Regions from separate parts of the Streptomyces sp. NPDC090077 genome, predicted to be linked through region 3. Evidence: riboswitches for the same ligand, from Rfam matches in the RefSeq annotation. Region 3 holds a riboswitch; each other region holds the start of a gene.
The links. Region 3 has a riboswitch for cyclic di-AMP ahead of ACIPW5_RS12740 (transglycosylase family protein). Riboswitches for the same ligand answer to the same signal wherever they lie in the genome.

Region 1 (7,113 bases), on a different contig from region 3:
GGGTGTGCCGGCCGCCGCGGGCGACGACGACGGGCTTGGCGGCGGCGGTGCGGCGGGCGAGGCGGGTGAACTTGCGCGGGTTGCCGAGGGTTTCCAGGTACATGAGGGCGACGTCGGTGGCCTCGTCCTCGTACCAGTACTGGAGGATGTCGTTGCCGGAGACGTCGGCCCGGTTACCGGCCGAGACGAAGGACGACAGCCCCTCGCCGCGCCGCAGCAGGGCGGAGAGCAGGGCGATGCCGATCGCCCCGGACTGGGTGAACAGGCCGATCCGGCCGCGCGCGGAGGCGGAGGCGGGGGCCGGGGCGAGGCAGGCGTTCAGCTCCACCTCGGGGGCGGTGTTGATCACCCCGAAGGCGTTGGGCCCGATGAGCCGCATCCCGTACGAGCGGACCTGGCGTACCAGTTCCCGCTGGCGGGCCAGTCCGGCCGGGCCGCTCTCGCCGTATCCGGCGGACAGGACCACCAGCCCCTGCACCCCGTGCTCACCGCAGGCGGCCACGGCGTCGGGGACCCGGTCCGCGGGGACGGCGATCACGGCGAGGTCGACGGGGGCGCCGATGTCGGCGAGGCCGCGGTAGGCCCGTACGCCTTCGAGGAGGTCGCCCTCCATGCCGGGGGCGCGGGCCTCGTTGACGGCGTAGAGGTGTCCGCGGAAACCCCCGTCACGCAGGTTGCGCAGGGCGGTGGCGCCCACGCCGGCGCCGGAGCGGCTGGCGCCGACCACCGCGACGGAGCCGGGGGCGAGCAGCCGCTGCACGGAGCGCGCCTCGGCGCGCTGTTCGCGGGCGCGCTGGACGGCGAGGGACTCGGCGGTGGGTTCGAGGTCGAGGGTGAGGTGGACGGAGCCGTCCTCGAAGCTGCGCTTCTGCTGGTAGCCGACGTCCGTGAACACCTTGATCATCTTGGTGTTGGCAGGCAGCACCTCGGCCGCGAACCTGCGGATCCCGCGCTCCCGGGCCACCGCGCCGATGTGCTCCAGGAGGGCGGAGGCGACCCCGCGGCCCTGGTGGGCGTCCTGGACGAGGAAGGCGACCTCGGCCTCGTCGGCAGGGGCGGAGGCGGGCCGTCCGTCGGGGCCGATGCGGTCGAAGCGGACGGTGCCGATGAACTCCCCGCCGATGGTCGCGGCCAGGCCGACCCGGTCGACGTAGTCGTGGTGCGTGAAGCGGCGGACGTCGCGGTCCGAGAGGCGGGGGTAGGGCGCGAAGAAGCGGTAGTACTTCGACTCGTCCGAGACCTGTTCGTAGAAGCTGACCAGGCGGCCCGCGTCCTCGGTGGTGATGGGGCGGATCCGGGCGGTGCCGCCGTCGCGCAGCACGACGTCCGCTTCCCAGTGGGCCGGGTACGAGGGGTCCGACGCGGTGGTCATGGGGCCACCTTAAGGGGCGGTTCGGCCAGGTGTGCGGGTGCGGTGGACGGGCCGCCCGGCGCGTGCGCGGCGAACGCGGCGTCCAGGGGCGAACCGGTGCAAGCTGGGGAGGGTCGAACGGCGGTGGATACGGGCCGAAGGTCGGTCCGAGCATTCCGGACGGCGTGAGAGACTGGTCTAGACAACCCGTAGAACCTGAAGGGCATCACCATGGCAGAGCGCCGCGTCAACGTCGGCTGGGCCGAGGGCCTGCACGCTCGTCCCGCCTCGATCTTCGTCCGGGCGACGACCGCCTCCGGAGTTCCGGTGACCATCGCGAAGGCCGGCGGCGACCCCGTCAACGCCGCGTCGATGCTGGCGGTCCTGGGCCTGGGCGCCCAGGGTGGCGAGGAGATCGTCCTGGCTTCCGACGCCGAGGGTGCGGACGCCGCGCTCGACCGCCTCGCGAAGCTGGTCGCCGAGGGTCTCGAGGAGCTCCCCGAGACCGTCTGACCCTTCGGGTCCGGTAGACCGGAAGCCGCAGTCCCCACCACCCCGGGGGCTGCGGCTTCCGCTATTTCCCCTCCGGGGAATGCATGCATTCGGCACACCGGAATCGGGCCACGGCGGCGCATAAAAGAGGAAGGGAATTCCTTCGACACCCGGGATCCCCCGGATATCCCTCCGTTGTATACGGGACCTGTTAATTCCGGGCGCTCGCCGTGTTTACGGCAGGTTGCGGATTCCTCACCCTCGGCCGGTGCGCCCCGGCCGACCGCTGCGCGTGCAACGCGGTCAGGGCCCTGGCCCGCTCCGCGTCCCCGCGGGCGACGGCGTCCACGATCGCGGCGTGCTCGGCCCAGCACTCCTCGGGCTGCGCGGGGGGATCGACCAGGTACATCCAGGCGATCTTGTGCCGGGTCTGGGTCAGCAGGGCGATCAGCCCCGGGCTCGCCGAGGCCTGGGACAGCGTCTCGTGGAACCAGGCCCCCAGGGAGCGCAGGTCCTCCCCCTGGGCCCGCCCGGCCCGCTCCCGGCCCAGCCTGACCAGTCCGCGCAGCACCTTCAGGTGGCCGTCGGTGCGCCGGCGGGCGGCCCGGGAGGCGGCGAGCGGCTCCAGCAGCGTCCGCAGCTCCAGGAGGTCGGCGGCCTCCTGCTCGGTCGGTTCCGCCACGCAGGCGCCCGCGTGCCGCCGCGTGGTGACGAAGCCCTCGGACTCCAGGGTCCGCAGCGCCTCCCGCACCGGGACGCGCGAGACCCCGTAGCGGCGGGCGAGCACCTCCTCCGTCAGCCGGCCGCCCGGCCCGAAGAATCCGGAGACGATATCGTCGCGAATCGCTGTGCACACCGCGTGCGCCGGAATACGCAAGGCCGGACCTCCGCTGGTTTCGGTTCGGTTTATCGTGGCCGTGCTGCGACTCTATTGCAACACGCGATAAATTTCCGAGCAGGGCCGAAAACACGAAGAAGGCCCCGGCTCTGTGAGCCGGGGCCTTCTTCGGTGAAGCGCGCTGTGTGCGTGCGGGTCAGATGCCCACGCCGTGGTTGCGCAGGTACGTCAGCGGGTTGATGTCCGTGCCGTACGTGGCGCCGGTGCGGGCCTCGAAGTGCAGGTGCGGACCGCTGGAGTTGCCGGTGGAGCCCGACAGGCCGATCTGCTGGCCCGCGCCCACCGTCTGACCGGCGGAGACGCTCAGCGAGAGCAGGTGCCCGTACTGGGTGTAGGTACCGTCGTTGTGGCGGATCACGACGTTGTTGCCGTACGCGCCGCCCCAGCCGGCCTCGACGACGGTGCCCGCGCCCACGGCGTGGACGATGCTGCCCTCGTCGGCGTGGAAGTCGATGCCCGTGTGGCTACCGGAGGACCACATGCCGCCGCCGGCGCCGTACTGGGTGCTGACGTAGGAGCCGTCGACCGGGGCGACGAAGGTGTTGAGGCGCTTGCGGGCCTCTTCCTTGGCGGCCTTCTCGGCGGCCTCGCGGTCGGCCTTCTCCTTGGCCTCGGCGGTGCGCTTGGCCTCGGCGGCCCGCGTCTTCGCCTCGGCCTCGGCCTGCGCCTGCGCGGCGACGGCCTCGGCGGCGCTCTGCTGGGTCGCGGCCTGGACCTCGATGTCGTCCTGCAGACCGTCGGCGACGACGATCGCGTTCTGACCGGTGTCCTCCATGGACGGAGCGTTGCTGTTGTCCGCCGCGAAGGCCGGAGCGGCCAGGGTGCCGACCACGCCCGTGGTGGCGAGGGCGGCGACGCCGGCGAAACCGGCGGTCTTGCGGCTCAGACGGCTGGAACCACGGTGCTTACCAGAACCGGCGGCACGACTGCCAAACGCCATGAAGGGGGTGATCCTTTCCTTCCCTCTCGCCTACCGGGTTAGCTGACGGGTTCGGAGCAGGAAGGTCTCCTACGGGCCTCCTCTTGCGAGGGGGTCCGATTCACCCCAGGGACACATGTGGGTCCCCGGCTCCCCAGGCTCGCGCCTGACGGGGACTCGGCGATCGCTGTCCGGTGCCGCGGGGGTGCGGCGGGTGCAACTGACGAACAGCACGGCCGACGCTAGGCGGATCATCAGTCAATCGCCAAACACACGAGCGGTTTTGTTGCGTACGCCACACCGCATACATGCAACCACTCCACTAAACGGACAAAGGGGGCTCCGGTGGATGTTCCACCGGAGCCCCCTGGAAACGGGCCGGGTCACGCCCCGTCTCGGGCCTCGCGCCGCTCAGTTGGAGACGACGGTGACCTCACCGATCCCGAGGGCCAGGACGGGCTCCTCGATCTGCGCGGCGTCGCCCACCAGGATGGTGACCAGACGGTCCACCGGGAAGGCGTTCACGACGGCCGAAGTGGCCTCCGCCGTACCGGTGTCGGCCAGCCGCGCGTACAGCCGCGCCTGGTAGTCGTCCGGCAGCTCCTGCTCGACCTGGTCGGCGAGCGTGCCGGCGACGGAGGCCGCCGTCTCGAACTTCAGCGGGGCCACGCCCACCAGGTTCTGCACCGCCACGTCCCGCTCGGCGTCGGTCAGTCCGCCCTCCGCGAGGGTGCGCAGCACCTTCCACAGGTCCTCCAGCGCCGGACCCGTGTTGGGGGTGTCCACCGAACCGCTGATGGCGAGCATCGAGGCGCCCTTGCCGTCGGCGGTCGAGCGCAGCACCTGCCCGAAGGCGCGCACTCCGTAGGTGTAGCCCTTCTCCTCGCGCAGCACCTTGTCCAGACGGGAGGTGAGGGTGCCGCCGAGGCAGTAGGTGCCGAGCACCTGCGGGGCCCAGACGATGTCGTGCCGGTCCGGCCCGATCCGGCCGATCAGCAGCTGCGTCTGGACGGCTCCGGGCCGGTCCACGATGACCACGCGGCCCGTGTCGTCGGCCGTCACCGGCTGGACGGGGCGGGGCGGGGCGGTGTCGCCGGTCCAGGCGCCCAGGGTGTCTGCCAGCAGGGCGTCCAGGTCGATGCCGGTCAGGTCGCCGACGACCACCGCGGTGGCGGTGGAGGGGCGTACGTGGGCCTCGTAGAAGGCGCGTACGGCCCCGGAGTCGATCCGCGCGACCGTCTCCTCGGTGCCCTGGCGCGGGCGGGAGATGCGCAGGCCGGCCGGGAACAGCTCCTTGGAGAGTTCCTTGGCGGCGCGGCGCTGCGGGTTGGCCAGCTCGTGCGGGATCTCGTCGAGCCGGTTGCGCACCAGGCGGTCGACCTCGCCGTCGGCGAAGGCGGGCGCGCCCAGGGCCTCGGCGAGCAGGGAGAGCGCCTTGGGCAGCCGGGAGGCCGGGACCTCCAGGGAGACCCGCAGGCCGGGGTGGTCGGCGTGGGCGTCGAGCGTGGCGCCGCAGCGCTCCAGCTCGGCGGCGAACTCCTCGGCGGAGTGCTTGTCGGTGCCCTCCGACAGGGCGCGGGCCATGATGGTGGCCACCCCGTCGAGGCCCTCGGGCTCGGCGTCCAGCGGCGCCGCGAGGTTCACCTCGACCGCCACCACCTGCTGGCCGGGGCGGTGGCAGCGCAGCAGGGTCAGGCCGTTGGGGAGCGTGGAGCGCTCCGGGGCCGGGAAGGCCCACGGCTTCGCCTCGCCGGCCTGCGGCCGCGGGTGGAAGGTCATCGTGACGGCTGCGGTGTCGCTCACTGCTCCGCCCCCTCGTTCTCGTCGTGCTGCTCGGTCTCCTGGCCCTCGGCGCCGCCCAGCGGCTCGTAGACCAGCACCGCCCGGTTGTCGGGGCGCAGCCTGGCCGCGGCCACGGCCTGCACCTCCTCGGCGGTGACGTCCAGCACCCGCTGGACGGCGGTCAGGGCGAGCTGGGGGTCGCCGAACAGCACCGCGAAGCGGCACAGTTCGTCGGCGCGGCCGGCCACGGTGCCGAGCCGGTCCAGCCACTCGCGCTCCAGCTGCGCCTGCGCGCGCTCCATCTCCTCGGCCGTCGGGCCCTCGGCGGCGAACCGCGCGAGCTCCTCGTCGACGGCCGCCTCGATGGCGGGCACCTCGACGCCGCTGGAGGTCTTGACGTCCAGCCAGCCCAGCGACGGCGCGCCCGCCAGGCGCAGCATGCCGAACCCGGCGGCCACGGCCGTCTGGTCGCGGCGCACCAGGCGGTTGTGCAGGCGGGAGGACTCGCCGCCGCCCAGCACGGTCAGCGCCACGTCGGCGGCGTCGCATTCGCGGGTGCCGTCGTGCGGCAGCCGGTAGGCGGCCATCAGCGCACGCGCCGGCACCTCCTCGACGATCTCCTCGCGCAGCTGCCCGCCCATGATCTCGGGGAGCGAGCCGTCGCGCGGCGGCTGCTTGCCGTCGTGCGCCGGGATGGTGCCGAAGTACTTCTCGATCCAGGCGAGGGTCCGCTCCGGGTCGATGTCGCCCACGACCGACAGCACGGCGTTGTTGGGCGCGTAGTACGTACGGAAGAAGTTGCGCGCGTCCTCCAGGGAGGCGGCGTCCAGGTCGGCCATGGAGCCGATCGGGGTGTGGTGGTACGGGTGGCCCTCCGGGTAGGCGAGGGCGGTCAGCTTCTCGAACGCGGTGCCGTACGGGACGTTGTCGTAGCGCTGGCGGCGCTCGTTCTTGACCACGTCGCGCTGGTTCTCCATGGACTCGTCGTCCAGGGCGGCCAGCAGCGAACCCATGCGGTCCGCCTCCAGCCACAGGGCGAGCTCCAGCTGGTGCGCCGGCATCGTCTCGAAGTAGTTGGTGCGCTCGAAGCTGGTGGTGCCGTTCAGGGAACCGCCGGCGCCCTGGACGAGCTCGAAGTGCCCGTTGCCCGGTACGCTCGCCGAACCCTGGAACATCAGGTGCTCGAAGAGGTGAGCCAGACCGGTCCGCCCCTTGACTTCGTGGCGCGAGCCGACGTCGTACCAGAGGCAGACGGCGGCGACCGGGGTGAGGTGGTCCTCGGACAGCACCACGCGCAGGCCGTTGGCCAGCCGGTGCTCGGTCGCTGTCAGGCCGCCGGAGCCGGCCTGAGCTGTGGCCGTGTGACCCATGGGCATGTGGTCCCTTCGATCGCGATGCAGAGATTTCTGTCAGACCTGCCACTGTATGCAAGCGCACCGACGGCCGGATAAGTTCCCGGGTCACTCCCCCGGACTCCGTACGGGGGACCCCCGGGGTCGGAGTCCGCGTTGTCGGTGCCTCGGGCCACAATGGTCCGCGTCAACCACGCCAGATCCACCCAGTACATCCCGAACCTTGGTTAAGGAGCCGCGCAGCGATGGCCCGCCGCAGCACGAAGACCCCGCCGCCGGAGGATTTCGAGGAGAAGATCCTCGACATCGACGTCGTCGA
Region 2 (7,113 bases), on a different contig from region 3:
ACCCGCAGATCCACGAGATCGTGCGCCAGCTGGTGGCCCGCCGGAAATACGTGTTCCTCTGCACCAACGCACTGCTGCTCCGGAAGAAGATCGAGAAGTTCGCCCCGTCCCCCTATTTCGCCTTCGCCGTCCACATTGACGGCCTGCGCGAACGCCACGACGAATCCGTGGCCAAGGAAGGCGTCTTCGACGAGGCCGTCGCCGCCATCAAGGAGGCCAAGCGCCGCGGATTCCGGGTGACCACCAACTCCACCTTCTTCAACACCGACACCCCGCAGACGATCATCGAGGTGCTGAACTTCCTCAACGACGACCTCCAGGTCGACGAAATGATGATCTCGCCCGCCTACGCCTACGAAAAGGCACCCGACCAGGAGCACTTCCTCGGCGTCGAACAGACCCGGGAACTCTTCAGGAAGGCCTTCGCGGGCGGCAACCGGCGCCGCTGGCGGCTCAACCACTCCCCGCTCTTCCTCGACTTCCTGGAGGGCAAGGCCGATTTCCCCTGCACGGCCTGGGCCATTCCCAATTACTCGCTCTTCGGCTGGCAGCGCCCCTGCTACCTGATGAGCGACGGCTACGTGCCCACGTACCGGGAGCTCATCGAGGACACGGACTGGAGCAAGTACGGCCGCGGCAAGGACCCGCGCTGCGCCAACTGCATGGCGCACTGCGGCTACGAGCCGACCGCCGTCCTCGCCACCATGGGCTCCCTCAAGGAGTCCCTGCGCGCCGCCCGGGAGACGGTCGCGAGCAACCGGGACACGTCGGCATGACCGGGGGACAGGGGGCGCGGCGGGGCTTCGACCTCGCCGCGCTGCTCGCCGAGCGCGGCGGGGAGCGCTACGAGCTGCACGCCCGTCACCTCAACCACCAGCTGCCCCGCATGCTGCACACCATCGGCTTCGACAAGGTCTACGAGCGGGCCGAGGGCGCCCACTTCTGGGACGCCGAGGGCAACGACTACCTCGACATGCTGGCCGGGTTCGGGGTGATGGGCCTCGGCCGGCACCACCCCGTGGTGCGCCGGGCCCTGCACGACGTCCTGGACGCCCAGCTCGCCGACCTGACCCGCTTCGACTGCCAGCCGCTGCCCGGACTGCTGGCCGAGAAGCTGCTGTCCTACAGCCCGCACCTCGACCGGGTCTTCTTCGGCAACAGCGGCACCGAGGCGGTGGAGACCGCCCTGAAGTTCGCCCGCTGCGCCACCGGGCGGCCCAGGATCCTCTACTGCGACCACGCCTTCCACGGGCTGACCACCGGCTCGCTGTCCGTCAACGGCGAAGGCGGCTTCCGCGACGGGTTCGGCCCGCTGCTGCCCGACACGAAGATCGCGCTCGGGGACCTGACGGCCCTGGAGCGGGAGCTCGCGCGCGGGGACGTGGCCGCCTTCGTGGTGGAGCCGGTCCAGGGCAAGGGGGTGCACGCGGCCCCGCCAGGGTTCCTGCGGGCCGCGCAGGAACTGCTGCACCGGCACAAGGCCCTCCTGATCGCCGACGAGGTGCAGACCGGCCTCGGACGGACCGGGGACTTCTACGCGTACCAGCACGAGCCGGGCGTGGAGCCGGACCTGGTCTGCGTGGCGAAGGCGCTCTCCGGCGGGTACGTCCCCGTCGGCGCCACCCTGGGCAAGGACTGGATCTTCCAGAAGGTGTACTCGTCCATGGACCGGGTGCTGGTGCACTCCGCCAGCTTCGGTTCCAACGCCCAGGCGATGGCGGCCGGGCTGGCCGTGCTGTCCGTCATGGAGGACGAGCAGGTGGTGGCCAACGCCCGGGCCATGGGCGACCTGCTGCGCGGACGCCTGGCCGCGCTCGTGGACCGGTACGAGCTGCTGCACGAGGTGCGCGGACGCGGACTGATGATCGGCATCGAGTTCGGCAGGCCCACCTCGCTGGGGCTGCGCAGCCGGTGGGCGATGCTCCAGGCGGCCCGCAAGGGGCTGTTCGCCCAGATGGTCGTGGTGCCGCTGCTGCGCAGGCACCGGATCCTCACCCAGGTCTCCGGGGACCACCTGGAGGTCATCAAGCTCATCCCGCCGCTCATCGTGGACGAGGCGGACGTGGAGCGGTTCGTCGGGGCCTTCCGGGAGGTCATGGACGAGGCGCACGGCGGGGGCGGCCTGATGTGGGACTTCGGCCGGACCCTGGTGAAGCAGGCGGTCGGCAACCGCTGAGGCGCGGCGGTGCCGGAGGGGGCCCGTCCGGGCCCCCTCCGGCCGTCCGGGGTCAGCCCTCCAGGAGCCTGTCCCGCAGCCGGTCCAGGGATTCGGGTGCGAGCGCGAGCCCCTCGGCGAGGTAGCGCTGCACGCCGCCCCACTGCTCGTCGATGACCGCGAAGGCCGCGAGCAGGTACTCCGCGCGGGCGTCGAACAGCGGCGCCAGCAGCTCCATCACCTCGGGGGAGCGGGACTCGGGCGCGTCGCTGCCCCGGCGCACCCGGTAGCGGTTGTGCGGGGCGTTGGACTCCAGGTAGTCCGCCACGATCGCCTCCCGCTCCACGCCCAGCGCGAGCAGGGTCACCGCGACCGACAGTCCGGCGCGGTCCTTGCCGGCGGCGCAGTGCATCAGCGCCGGCACGCTGTCCAGCGCGAGCGCGTGCACGACGCGGCTGTGTTCGGCGGTCCGGGTGCGGATGATCGTGCGGTACGAGTCCCTCATGCGGGCGGCGGCCCGGCCCTCCCCGAGGAGGCCGCGGAGCTGGTCGAGCTCGCCGTCGCGGACCATCTTCCAGAAGTCGCGCCCGTCGGCCGGATCCGTCAGCGGGATGTTCACGTTGCGTACACCCGGAAGTTCGACGTCCGGGCCCTCCAGGGCCTGATCGGCTCCGTTGCGGAAGTCGAAGACGGTGTGCAGGCCCAGCGACGCGAGGAACTCTGCGTCGGTTTCGGTGGCATGCGCCAGATGTCCGCTTCGGAACAGTCGTCCCGGCCTGACCCGTCGTCCGTCCCGGGTCGGCAACCCGCCCACGTCACGGAAGTTGCGCACTCCGGTCAGCCCCGCGCCGGGTTCGGGTGCACCCGGAAGGGGCTGGGGTATCTGCTGGGTCACGTGTACTCCTCCGCGTAGGTCCATGGTGTCCGAATTGGTCTGGTTGAGAACAACTTGCCATAGGTGGAGGCGAGATCGGGCCGGTCCCCGTGAGCCAGATCATACGGTGACCGTGCGTGCCTGATCGCGAGAACCGAATTGCCTTGTGGGGGCGGTTGTTGATGGTGCGGAATGGACGCAGGGTGACCGGAATTCCATTGATCCCCCATATCTGCGAATCCGTCAGGGAATTCGCGGCTTGTTGCCCGGCGCCCCGCTCGATTACCTTCGCGATCGATCCGGGTGGACCGCCTAATCCTGCCGCCGCCCGGGAACCGCACCCGACCATCGCGCGCGGCAGGAGCGGGGGAACCAGGTAGGCCGCTGCTCCGGAGCGTTTCCGGCGCAGCTAGGGGTGAAGCCGAACCGTGCTCCGCACGTACGGCCGGACATCTCCAGTCCGAACCCGACAGCTCACCTCGCAGGCGACGGAGAGGAATTCGCCATGCCCGGAAAGGGTAAGCACCGCCGTCCGAAGTCCCGTTCGATATCCCGCGGCTTCGCCGTCGCCGGGACCGGCGGAGCGGCCCTCGCGCTCCCGCTGATGGGTGCCGCCGGCGCCAACGCCGCCCCGGCCGCCGCCCCGGCGACGTCCGCGCCGGCGCAGAGCGCGCAGGCCCCGCTCGCCGCGGCCCCCGCCGCCGCGCCCGAGGCCGCCGCGACCACCGTCTACACGGTCGTGCCGGGCGACTACCTCTCCAAGATCGCCGCCGAGCGCCACCTCGACGGCGGCTGGGAGCAGCTGTACGCCGACAACCGCGAGGCCGTCGGCACCGACCCGTCCCTCATCCACCCGGGCCTGAAGCTGACCCTCGGCGGCCAGGGTGCGGCCCCCGCCGCGAAGGCTCCTGCGGCCCCGGCCGAGGAATCCTCCAGCGGTGCTCCGGCCGCCTCCGAGGGGCTGGGCGGCAAGGCCCAGGCCCCGAAGAGCACCGGGAAGGGCGCCGCCGCCAAGGCCGCCCGCAGCTCCGGCGGTGCGGCCGCCCAGGGCTCCGGCGCCGCCGCCAAGAGCGAGAAGGCCGCCGCCCCCGCCGCGCCCGCCACCGCGTCCGGGTTCACCTCCCCCGTCGCCGGCGGCGTCTCCACCCAGTACCGGGTCAGCGGCGCCATGTGGTCCTCCGGCTACCACACCGGCGTCGACTTCATCGCGGGCACCGGCACCACCGTCCGGGCCGTCGGCGCGGGTACCGTGGTTTCCGCAGGCTGGGGCGGCGCGTACGGCAACGAGGTCGTCATCAAGCACGCCGACGGCAAGTACTCCCAGTACGGCCACCTCTCCTCGCTCTCCGTCTCGGCGGGCCAGAGCGTCACCGGCGGCCAGACCATCGGGCTGTCCGGCGCGACCGGCAACGTGACCGGCCCCCACCTCCACTTCGAGATCCGCACGGGCCCGTCCTACGGCTCGGACATCGACCCGCTCGGCTACCTCCGCTCCAAGGGCGTGAGCATCTGACGGCACCCGCCGTCGGCACGAGAACGCGCGTGGGGCCGGGACCCGAGGGGGGTCCCGGCCCCACGTGTACTTATTCCTTATCCCCCGCGTGGTATAGATCACGGCCCGTCAACCCCTCATTACGTTGGCGTAGGTTGGTTGCCAAGGTGAAGGATGTCGTCCTGTGGCAGCGACGAAGACGACACTGAAGACCATCGGCTCGTACGCGGCGATCGGGGACAGCTTCACCGAAGGCGTGGGGGACCCGGGACCCGGGGATTCCTATCTCGGCTGGGCGGACCGGCTCGCCGTACTCCTGGCCGACCGGCGCGACGAGCACGACTTCCGGTACGCGAATCTGGCCGTGCGGGGCAAAGTCCTCGACCAGATCGTGGCCGACCAGGTTCCGAGAGCCAAGGAACTCGCACCCGACCTCGTCACCTTCTGCGCGGGCGGCAACGACATCATCCGCCCCGGCAGCGACCCGGACGACGTCGCGGAGCGGTTCGAGGCGGCCCTCGCCGACCTCAAGGCCTCCGTGGGCCTCGTCATGATCACGACCGGCTTCGACACCCGGGGCGTACCGGTCCTCAAGCACCTGCGGGGCAAGATCGCGACGTACAACGTCCACGTCCGCGCCATCGCCGACCGCTACGACTGCCCCGTCCTCGACCTCTGGTCCCTGAAGACCGTCCAGGACCGCCGGGCCTGGGACGGCGACCGGCTCCACCTCTCGCCCGAGGGCCACACCCGCGTCGCGCTGCGCGCCGCCCAGGTCCTCGGCTACGAGGTGCCGGCCGACCCGGACCAGCCGTGGCCGCCCGTCCCGCCGCGCGGCTCGGTGGACGTGACCCGCGACAACATCCACTGGGCGCGCGAGCACCTCGTGCCGTGGATCGGCCGCCGGCTGCGCGGCGAGTCCTCCGGCGACCACGTCGAGGCCAAGCGCCCGGACCTGCTGCCGCTGTAGCCCGAGGACGGGGGCCGGGGGACGGGGGCGGACGGACGGTGTGACGGCCGCGACGGCGGACCGGACACCGCGCGGCGGAATCCTCCGGGGCCGGTGTGCGTTGGGATGGTCGTAGCAGACGTACGACCGTCCCATCCTGCACCTTCTCAGGAGGCGCCTTGACCGGCTCCCTTCCCCTGCGTCCCCGGCTGCGCGCCCTGCGGCCCGAAGCCTTCGGCGCGGACCCCTCCGGCGCGCGGCTGGAGCGGATCCTGCGCTCGCCGAACTTCGCCGACGGGGTCTTCCAGAACCCGGTCGGGGCCCGGACCAGGCCTTCCGGATCGATGGCGGAGTTCGCCAAGATCTACTTCCACAAGGAGCAGCGGACCCGGCGCAGCCCCGCGGCGCCCATCCCCGTGCACCCGACCACCCTCGCCGACCTGGCCAAGCCGCCGGCGAGCGGGCTGCGCCTGACCTGGATGGGCCACTCCACCGTGCTCGCGGAGATCGACGGCCGCCGGGTGCTCTTCGACCCCGTGTGGGGCGACCGGTGCTCCCCCTTCCCCTTCGCCGGGCCCAAGCGGCTCCACCCGGTTCCCGTGCCGCTGGCCTCGCTGGGCGCCGTCGACGTCGTCGTGATCTCCCACGACCACTACGACCACCTCGACCTCCCCACCATCAAGGCCCTGGCCGGCACGGACACGGTCTTCGCCGTGCCGCTCGGCGTCGGCGCGCACCTGGAGCGCTGGGGGGTCTCCCCGGACCGGCTGCGCGAGCTCGACTGGAACGAGGCCACCGAGGTCGCGGGACTCACCCTCACCGCCACCCCCGCCCGGCACTTCTGCGGCCGCGGCCTGCGCAACCAGCAGTTCACCCTGTGGGCCTCCTGGGTGGTGAGCAGTGGCGAGCACCGGATCTTCCACAGCGGGGACACCGGCTACTTCCCGGGCTTCAAGGAGATCGGGGCGGAGCACGGGCCGTTCGACGCCACGATGATCCAGATCGGCGCGTACTCGGAGTACTGGCCCGACATCCACATGACCCCCGAGGAGGGCGTGCGGGCCCACCTCGACCTCCAGGGCGGGGAGCCGTCCGGCACGCTGATGCCGATCCACTGGGGCACCTTCAACCTGGCCTTCCACGCCTGGGCCGAGCCCGCCGAGTGGACCCTCGACGCCGCCCGCGGCGCGGGCCAGCGCATCGCCGCCCCGCGCCCGGGGGAGCCGTTCGAGCCCGCCGGCAAGCTGCCGGTCGAGCCCTGGTGGCGTCCGGTCTCCACCCCGATCACCCACCCGTGGCGCACGGCGCGGCCCGCGGAACCCGCACCGAGCGAGCCCCGGGCCGGAGACCTGGACCTCGCCGGGGAGCGGTGACGCGAGGACGGGTGCGACGGGTACGACGGGTGTGACGGGTACGCCCCCGGCCGTCGTGGGCACGCGGAAGGTGCGCACGACGGCCGGGGGTGGGCTGATCACGGCCGGGGTCGGACGGCCAAGGCGGGCGGGAGCCGGCGTGGGAGTCGGCCGCGCAGGCGCGGGGCGTACGCGTCGATGCCGCGCGAGGCCGCGCACAGCACCGCGCCGATCATGATGAACCCGAAGGACACGATGCCGATCTGAACGATGATCAGCACGTGCAGGGCC
Region 3 (7,113 bases):
GCCGGTCGATCAGGGGCCGGTCGTAGAGGTACGCGGCGTCCCGGGCGACCACGAAGAGGCGTACGTCGTGATCGGGAGGGCGCTGGAGGAGTTCCTCCAGCAGGGCCCGGACGGGTGCCCAGCCGGTGCCGGCGGCGATGAGGGTGAGGGGGCGGTCGTCGCGGCGCAGGGTGAGCTGTCCGCCGGGGGCGCCCAGGCGCAGCACCTCGCCGGGCAGGACGTCGCGGACCAGGGCGGTGCTGAGCCGGCCGCCCTCGATCCGGCTGACGTGCAGGTCGACGGTGCCGTCGGGGCGGGGGGCGTTGCCGAGGGAGTAGGTGCGCCAGGTGGTCGGGACGCGGTCGCTGCTCACGCTGACGTACTGGCCGGGCCGGTAGGGCAGCGGGGTGCGCGGTGCGAGGGTCAGTACGCCGATGTCCTCTCCGTACTGGAGGTGGCGCACCACCTCGGCCTCCCACCAGGGGGGTTCGTCGCTCTCGGCGGCGCCGGCCGTCATGGCGTCGGCGATGACCTGGTAGGCCTCGTACCAGGCCTTCTCGACGGCCGGGGTCCAGGCGTCGCCGGAGGTCTGGGCGAGGGCGGCGATCAGGCTGGTGCCGACGGCGGCGTAGTGCTCGGGGGCGACGAGGAACTTGCGGTGGTCGCGTCCGAGGTCGCGTAGATAGGGGAGGAGGGTCCCGCTCTCCAGGTGGGCGACGACGTGGGTGAGCGCGGCGAAGAGCCGGTCGCGCTGGCGTTCCATGTCCTCGGCGGAGGCCGGGAAGAGTTCGCGGAGCCCGGGGTTGTGCCAGAAGAGGTGGGAGTAGAAGTACTTGACCGAGTGCTCGGCCCTTCTCTCCACCACCGCGAAACTGCTTTTCAAGATCCTCACATCCACAGAACCGAAAGTAGGAATGTCGCAGAACCCGGCGTCAAGTGATGTCCGATCTACGGACAGCCGCGACGAAGCGGCCATAAGGGATGGCCGGCGGCGGGCCGGGATACGGTCGTCGGGTGCACGATCAGACCTCCGCCGCCCAGCCCGACCCGTCCCGTCCCGAGGGGCCGACGCTCTTCGACTGGGAGTTCGCGACCGACCCGTACCCGGCCTACGCCTGGCTGCGCGAGAACTCCCCGGTGCACCGCACCCGGCTCCCCAGCGGGGTCGAGGCGTGGCTGGTGACCCGGTACGCGGACGCCCGCCAGGCCCTCGCGGACCAGCGGCTGAGCAAGAACCCGGCGCACCACGCGGAGCCGGCGCACGCCAAGGGCAAGACCGGGATCCCGGGGGAGCGCAAGGCGGAGCTGATGACGCACCTGCTGAACATCGACCCGCCGGACCACACCCGGCTGCGGCGGCTGGTGTCGAAGGCGTTCACCCCGCGGCGCGTGGCGGAGTTCACCCCGCGGGTGCAGGAGCTGACCGACCACCTCATCGACCAGTTCGTGGAGAAGGGGGAGGCGGACCTCATCCACGAGTTCGCGTTCCCGCTCCCCATCTACGCCATCTGCGAGATGCTCGGCGTACCGCGCGAGGACCAGGACGACTTCCGCGACTGGGCGGGGATGATGATCCGCCACGGCGGCGGTCCGCGCGGCGGGGTGGCCCGCTCGGTGAAGCAGATGCGCACCTATCTCGGGGAACTCATCCACCGCAAGCGGGACGACCTGGGCAATGACCTCATTTCCGATCTGATCCGGGCGAGTGACCACGGAGACCACCTGACGGAGGCCGAGGCCACGGCGATGGCCTTCATCCTGCTCTTCGCCGGCTTCGAGACGACCGTGAACCTCATCGGCAACGGCATCCACTCCCTCTTCATGAACCCGGACCAGCGCGAGCGCCTCCAGGCCTCCCTCGCGGCCGGGGAGAGCGCCCTGCTGGAGACCGGCGTCGAGGAACTGCTCCGCTACGACGGCCCCGTGGAGCTCGCCACCTGGCGGTTCGCCACCCGGCCGCTGACGCTCGGCGGGCAGGACATCGCGGCCGGGGACCCCGTGCTGGTGGTCCTCGCGGCGGCCGACCGCGACCCGGAGCGGTTCGCCGACCCGGACACCCTGGACCTCTCCCGGAGTGACAATCAGCACCTCGGATACGGCCACGGGATCCACTACTGCCTCGGTGCCCCGCTCGCCCGTCTCGAAGGGCAGACGGCGCTCGGAACTTTGCTGAAGCGTCTGCCGGATATGGAACTTGCGATTCCCCCTACGGACCTGCGCTGGCGCGGCGGACTCATCATGAGGGGCCTGCGCACCCTCCCCGTCCGCTTCACAGTCCCGAACGAATGAGTCCGCGAGCGAAGCGGGACTGACCGGAAGTCAGTCCGCAACTCGGTCCACCGTCGAACTTGTGACATCCGTTCGAAGGCGGCTAGGTTCTGCCGTTACCCCGCCGTTATGCGAAAGGTGCAGTCTCATGCTTCCCGGGAACGGCCGCCACAGACGCCCCCGCCAGGTACCCGCGCTCGTCGTCACCGCAGGAGTCACCGGCTCCGCGCTGGCCATGCCGCTGCTCGCCGCCACCGGTGCGAACGCGGCCGACACCGCCACGTGGGACAAGGTCGCCGACTGCGAGAGCGGCGGCACCTGGAGCGCGAACTCCGGCAGCGGCGCCTACGGCGGCCTGCAGTTCACCCTGGAGCAGTGGCGCAACGCCGGCGGCCTCGCGTACGCGGAGCGCCCCGACCTCGCCAGCCGCTCCCAGCAGATCGCGGTCGCCGAGCGGGTGCTGGCCTCCCAGGGCCCCCAGGCGTGGCCGCTGTGCTCCGCCTCGGCCGGGCTGACCCAGCAGGGCCCCGCGCCCGAGGTGGACCCGGGCGACAAGCTGAACCCCGGCCCCGTGGCGCCCACCCCGACCCGGCCCGACGACTCGGTGCCGAACGCGGGCAAGGGCAAGCCCTCCACCGACTTCGGGGCCCCGACCCCGGCGCCGGGCACCCCGTCCAACCCGAGCGGTCTGCCGGACTACCCGCTGGGCCCCTCCAGCGGACTGCCCGTCATGCCCGCGCCGGACTTCACCGTCCAGCCCACGACGCCCGGCACGCCCACCCCCACCCCGGGCACGCCCACGCCCACGGCGCCGGGCACCCCGACCGCCCCGGGCGCCACCCCGACGACTCCGGCCACGCCGGGCGCCACTCCCACCCCGGGCGTCACGCCCACCGCCCCGGCCACCCCGGGCGACCCGACGGCCACCCCGTCCGCCGGGGCGACCGACGGCTCGGGCAAGCACCGCGGCCCGGCCGCCGTCGAGGTGCCGGGGGCACCTGGCACGGCGTCAGCACCCGCCGGGCAGCCCGTCTACACCGTGAAGGCGGGCGACAGCCTTTCGGACATCGCGAAGGCCAAGGGCGTCGAAGGCGGTTGGGGCGAGCTCTACAAGGCCAACGAGCAGGTCATCGGTGGGGACGCGGACCTCATCAAGCCCGGACAGAACCTGGATCTAACCAAGAAATAGGGGGCAGTTCGGACATCCATTAAGAGTTGAATGTCCGTTATCGCCAAATGAGACATGCATCTCTTCCGGACAACTGGCGTGTCTCGTTCCGGAACTGTTGCAAACCCCCCTCTCACCTGCGCAAACGCGCTTCCGAGAGTGGCAAGTAGGCCGGTTTCTCCCCAAAATCGCACGTTGAACATCGGGGAGAGACCTGTCTACCTTCTGAATCGCTCGCCACCGCGGGCTCCTTCGACCGCATCGCCGAATCCTGCCGGCGGACGGAGGGAACAGTCGTCGCGCAAGCGCCGAAGGCAGGAGCGGGGGAACCAAGGTAGGCGCCGGGAAAGGCCGTTGAGAGACGGTCCGCGTACCGGCTAGGGGTGAAGACACGCGCCGCAATCCGCGTGACCGGGCAACTCATCCGCCCGAACCCGACAGCTCACCTCGAAGGCGTCGGTGAGGAGAACTCCATGCTGCTTTCCGGCAAGGGCAAGCACCGCCGCGGCTCCAAGGCCGTCCGCATCGTCACGCTCGCCGGTGTCGCCGGTGTCGCCGTCGCGGCCCCGCTGATGGCCGCCGGTACCGCCAGCGCCGCCACCGCGGCCGAGTGGGACAAGGTCGCCGCCTGCGAGTCCGGCGGCAACTGGTCCATCAACACGGGCAACGGCTACTACGGCGGCCTGCAGTTCTCGTCCTCCACGTGGGCCGCGTACGGCGGCAAGGCGTACGCCTCGCAGGCCAACCAGGCCACCAAGGGCCAGCAGATAGCCATCGCCGAGAAGGTCCTCAAGGGCCAGGGCAAGGGCGCCTGGCCGCACTGCGGCGTCGGCCTGTCCAACTCCTCGTACAACGGCGGCGGTTCGACCACCCCGGCCAAGCCGAAGCCCGAGACCAAGCCGGCCCCGGCCAAGCCCGCTCCGGCCAAGCCGGCCCCGGCGAAGCCCGCTCCGGCCAAGCCGTCCACGCCGAAGACCGAGACCGAGACCGAGACCAAGGGCTCCGGCTCCGGCTCGGGCAACTGGACCCCGTCGAAGCCGTCGACCGGCACCCCGGCGACCGGCTCCTACACGGTCAAGGAAGGCGACACCCTCGGCACCATCGCCGACGCCAACAAGGTCAAGGGCGGCTGGGAGAAGCTCTTCGAGCTGAACAAGGACACCGTGTCCGACGCCGACCTGATCTACCCCGGCCAGAAGCTGAAGCTCGGCTGAACCTCCGCGTAACACTCGCGGCACCCCGCAGCATCCCCGCCGCCCGGCGCGTATCCCCCCACGCGCCGGGCGGCGGCGTGTCGTCCGCGGGTCCCCGCATTCCGGAACCGGACGACCGGCTTCCGGCATCTCCTCTCCCAGGGAGCCGGGGAATTCAAGGGCCCTATGTCCCGGAAGGCGGGTATTCGGCCCCTTTTTCGTCCCAGGACCCGGGCGGTCGGGCAGCCCACTGCCCGGAGCCGGTTAGGCTCTAGTCGGCAGGGCCGTCCCACGGCCCACACGCCACCGCACACCCAGCGTCACATCCCAGAAGGAGATGCTCGTGCCGTCCATCGACGTCGTCGTAGCCCGGGAAATCCTGGACTCCCGAGGCAACCCCACGGTCGAGGTCGAGGTGGGCCTCGACGACGGCAGCACCGGCCGTGCTGCCGTTCCGTCCGGCGCCTCCACCGGTGCCTTCGAGGCCATCGAGCTCCGTGACGGTGACCCCAACCGTTACATGGGCAAGGGCGTGGAGAAGGCCGTCCTCGCCGTCATCGAGCAGATCGGGCCGGAGCTCGTCGGCTACGACGCCACCGAGCAGCGCCTGATCGACCAGGCGATGTTCGACCTCGACGCCACCGACAACAAGGGCTCGCTCGGCGCCAACGCCATCCTCGGCGTCTCCCTCGCCGTCGCGCACGCCGCCTCCGAGGCCTCGGACCTGCCGCTGTTCCGCTACCTCGGCGGCCCGAACGCGCACCTGCTGCCCGTTCCGATGATGAACATCCTCAACGGTGGGTCGCACGCCGACTCCAACGTCGACATCCAGGAGTTCATGATCGCCCCGATCGGCGCGGAGTCCTTCTCCGAGGCGCTGCGCTGGGGTGCCGAGGTCTACCACACCCTCAAGAAGGTCCTGCACACCAAGGGCCTCTCCACCGGCCTGGGCGACGAGGGCGGCTTCGCCCCGAACCTGGAGTCCAACCGCGCCGCGCTCGACCTCATCATCGAGGCCATCAAGCAGGCCGGCTACACCCCGGGCAAGGACATCGCGCTCGCGCTCGACGTCGCCGCGTCCGAGTTCTACAAGGACGGCAAGTACGAGTTCGAGGGCCAGTCCCGCTCGGCCGCCGAGATGACCGACTACTACGCCGAGCTCGTCGAGGCGTACCCGCTCGTCTCCATCGAGGACCCGCTCTTCGAGGACGACTGGGCCGGCTGGAAGACCATCACCGACCGCCTGGGCGCCAAGGTCCAGATCGTCGGCGACGACCTCTTCGTCACCAACCCCGAGCGCCTCGCCCGCGGCATCGAGGAGGGCTCCGCGAACGCCCTGCTCGTGAAGGTGAACCAGATCGGTTCCCTGACCGAGACCCTCGACGCCGTCGAGATGGCCCAGCGCAACGGCTTCAAGTGCATGATGTCGCACCGCTCCGGCGAGACCGAGGACGTCACCATCGCCGACCTCGCCGTCGCCGTGAACTGCGGTCAGATCAAGACCGGCGCCCCGGCCCGCTCGGACCGCGTCGCCAAGTACAACCAGCTGCTGCGCATCGAGGAGATCCTCGACGACGCCGCCGTGTACGCCGGCCGCAGCGCCTTCCCGCGCTTCAAGGGCTGACACCGCCTCAGGGCGGAGCCCCCGGGGGGACACCCCTGGGGTCTCAGCCTCCGTACGTCCCCGCACTCGGTCCCGTACCGTGTGCGGGGACGTATTGCGTAGTGCGCGCACAGGGGAGGCGGGGCCATGGCCGGGAACCGGGATCGGTTCTCCACCTTCTCGACGGCGACCCGGCTCAAACAGCTCGGCGAACGGACCGCGGCCCACGTCTACCGCTCGCAGTCCCGCCGGCACATCCGCCGCAGCCGGCTCACCGGCCGCGCGGCACTGCTGGTCCTCGTCCTCTGTACGCTGGTCGTCGCCCTCGCGTATCCGATGCGCCAGTACGTTTCCCAGCGCTCGGAGATCACGGACCAGCAGCGGGCCGCGGACACCGCACGCAAGCGGCTCGAACAGCTCCGCGACGAGAAGGCCCGCTGGCAGGACCCCGCGTACGCGGAGCAGCAGGCGCGCAAGCACCTGCACTTCCTGCGCCCGGGGGAGATCGGCTACATCATGACCGACCCCGGGGCCGCGGCCCCGGAGCGCCGCCGCGGCGGCCAGGACGGTTCCGACCGCCCCTGGTACTCCAACGTCTGGGACGGCGTCGACAAGGCCGACCGCCCCGGCGAATGACCCACCCATCACGTACGACCGAACGAAGAGACTTCCTCCAGGCATGCAGACGCCCCCGCCCCAGACCGACCGGACCGAGCCGACCGACGCGGACATCGAGGCGTTCGAGCAGCAGCTCGGCCGCCCGCCGCGCGGGCTGCGCGCCATCGCGCACCGCTGCCCCTGCGGCCAGCCGGACGTCGTCGAGACCGCACCCCGGCTGCCCGACGGCACCCCCTTCCCCACGCTGTACTACCTGACGTGCCCGCGCGCGGCCTCCGCGATCG

Region 1: another riboswitch for cyclic di-AMP. It lies ahead of ACIPW5_RS07510 (M23 family metallopeptidase); the one in region 3 lies ahead of ACIPW5_RS12740 (transglycosylase family protein).
Region 2: another riboswitch for cyclic di-AMP. It lies ahead of ACIPW5_RS03915 (peptidoglycan DD-metalloendopeptidase family protein); the one in region 3 lies ahead of ACIPW5_RS12740 (transglycosylase family protein).

Annotation. Positions count from the first base shown of each region.
Region 1 covers NZ_JBIVEG010000003.1:120,755-127,867, reverse strand. Annotated here, with positions in the region: gene ACIPW5_RS07525 (GNAT family N-acetyltransferase) at 1-1,372, opposite strand, end outside; gene ACIPW5_RS07520 (HPr family phosphocarrier protein) at 1,583-1,864, shown strand; gene ACIPW5_RS07515 (GntR family transcriptional regulator) at 2,055-2,720, opposite strand; gene ACIPW5_RS07510 (M23 family metallopeptidase) at 2,878-3,681, opposite strand; cyclic di-AMP (ydaO/yuaA leader) riboswitch at 3,694-3,853, opposite strand; gene ACIPW5_RS07505 (M16 family metallopeptidase) at 4,072-5,439, opposite strand; gene ACIPW5_RS07500 (M16 family metallopeptidase) at 5,460-6,812, opposite strand; gene ACIPW5_RS07495 (DNA topoisomerase (ATP-hydrolyzing) subunit A) at 7,040-7,113, shown strand, end outside.
Region 2 covers NZ_JBIVEG010000001.1:883,856-890,968, reverse strand. Annotated here, with positions in the region: gene hpnH (adenosyl-hopene transferase HpnH) at 1-776, shown strand, start outside; gene ACIPW5_RS03925 (aspartate aminotransferase family protein) at 773-2,176, shown strand; gene ACIPW5_RS03920 (tyrosine-protein phosphatase) at 2,229-3,050, opposite strand; cyclic di-AMP (ydaO/yuaA leader) riboswitch at 3,329-3,530, shown strand; gene ACIPW5_RS03915 (peptidoglycan DD-metalloendopeptidase family protein) at 3,535-4,542, shown strand; gene ACIPW5_RS03910 (SGNH/GDSL hydrolase family protein) at 4,706-5,491, shown strand; gene ACIPW5_RS03905 (MBL fold metallo-hydrolase) at 5,650-6,843, shown strand; gene ACIPW5_RS03900 (sporulation-delaying protein SdpB family protein) at 6,942-7,113, opposite strand, start outside.
Region 3 covers NZ_JBIVEG010000006.1:63,138-70,250, reverse strand. Annotated here, with positions in the region: gene ACIPW5_RS12755 (globin domain-containing protein) at 1-844, opposite strand, end outside; gene ACIPW5_RS12750 (cytochrome P450) at 994-2,268, shown strand; gene ACIPW5_RS12745 (transglycosylase family protein) at 2,396-3,436, shown strand; cyclic di-AMP (ydaO/yuaA leader) riboswitch at 3,712-3,886, shown strand; gene ACIPW5_RS12740 (transglycosylase family protein) at 3,889-4,629, shown strand; gene eno (phosphopyruvate hydratase) at 4,946-6,232, shown strand; gene ACIPW5_RS12730 (septum formation initiator family protein) at 6,359-6,847, shown strand; gene ACIPW5_RS12725 (DUF501 domain-containing protein) at 6,891-7,113, shown strand, end outside.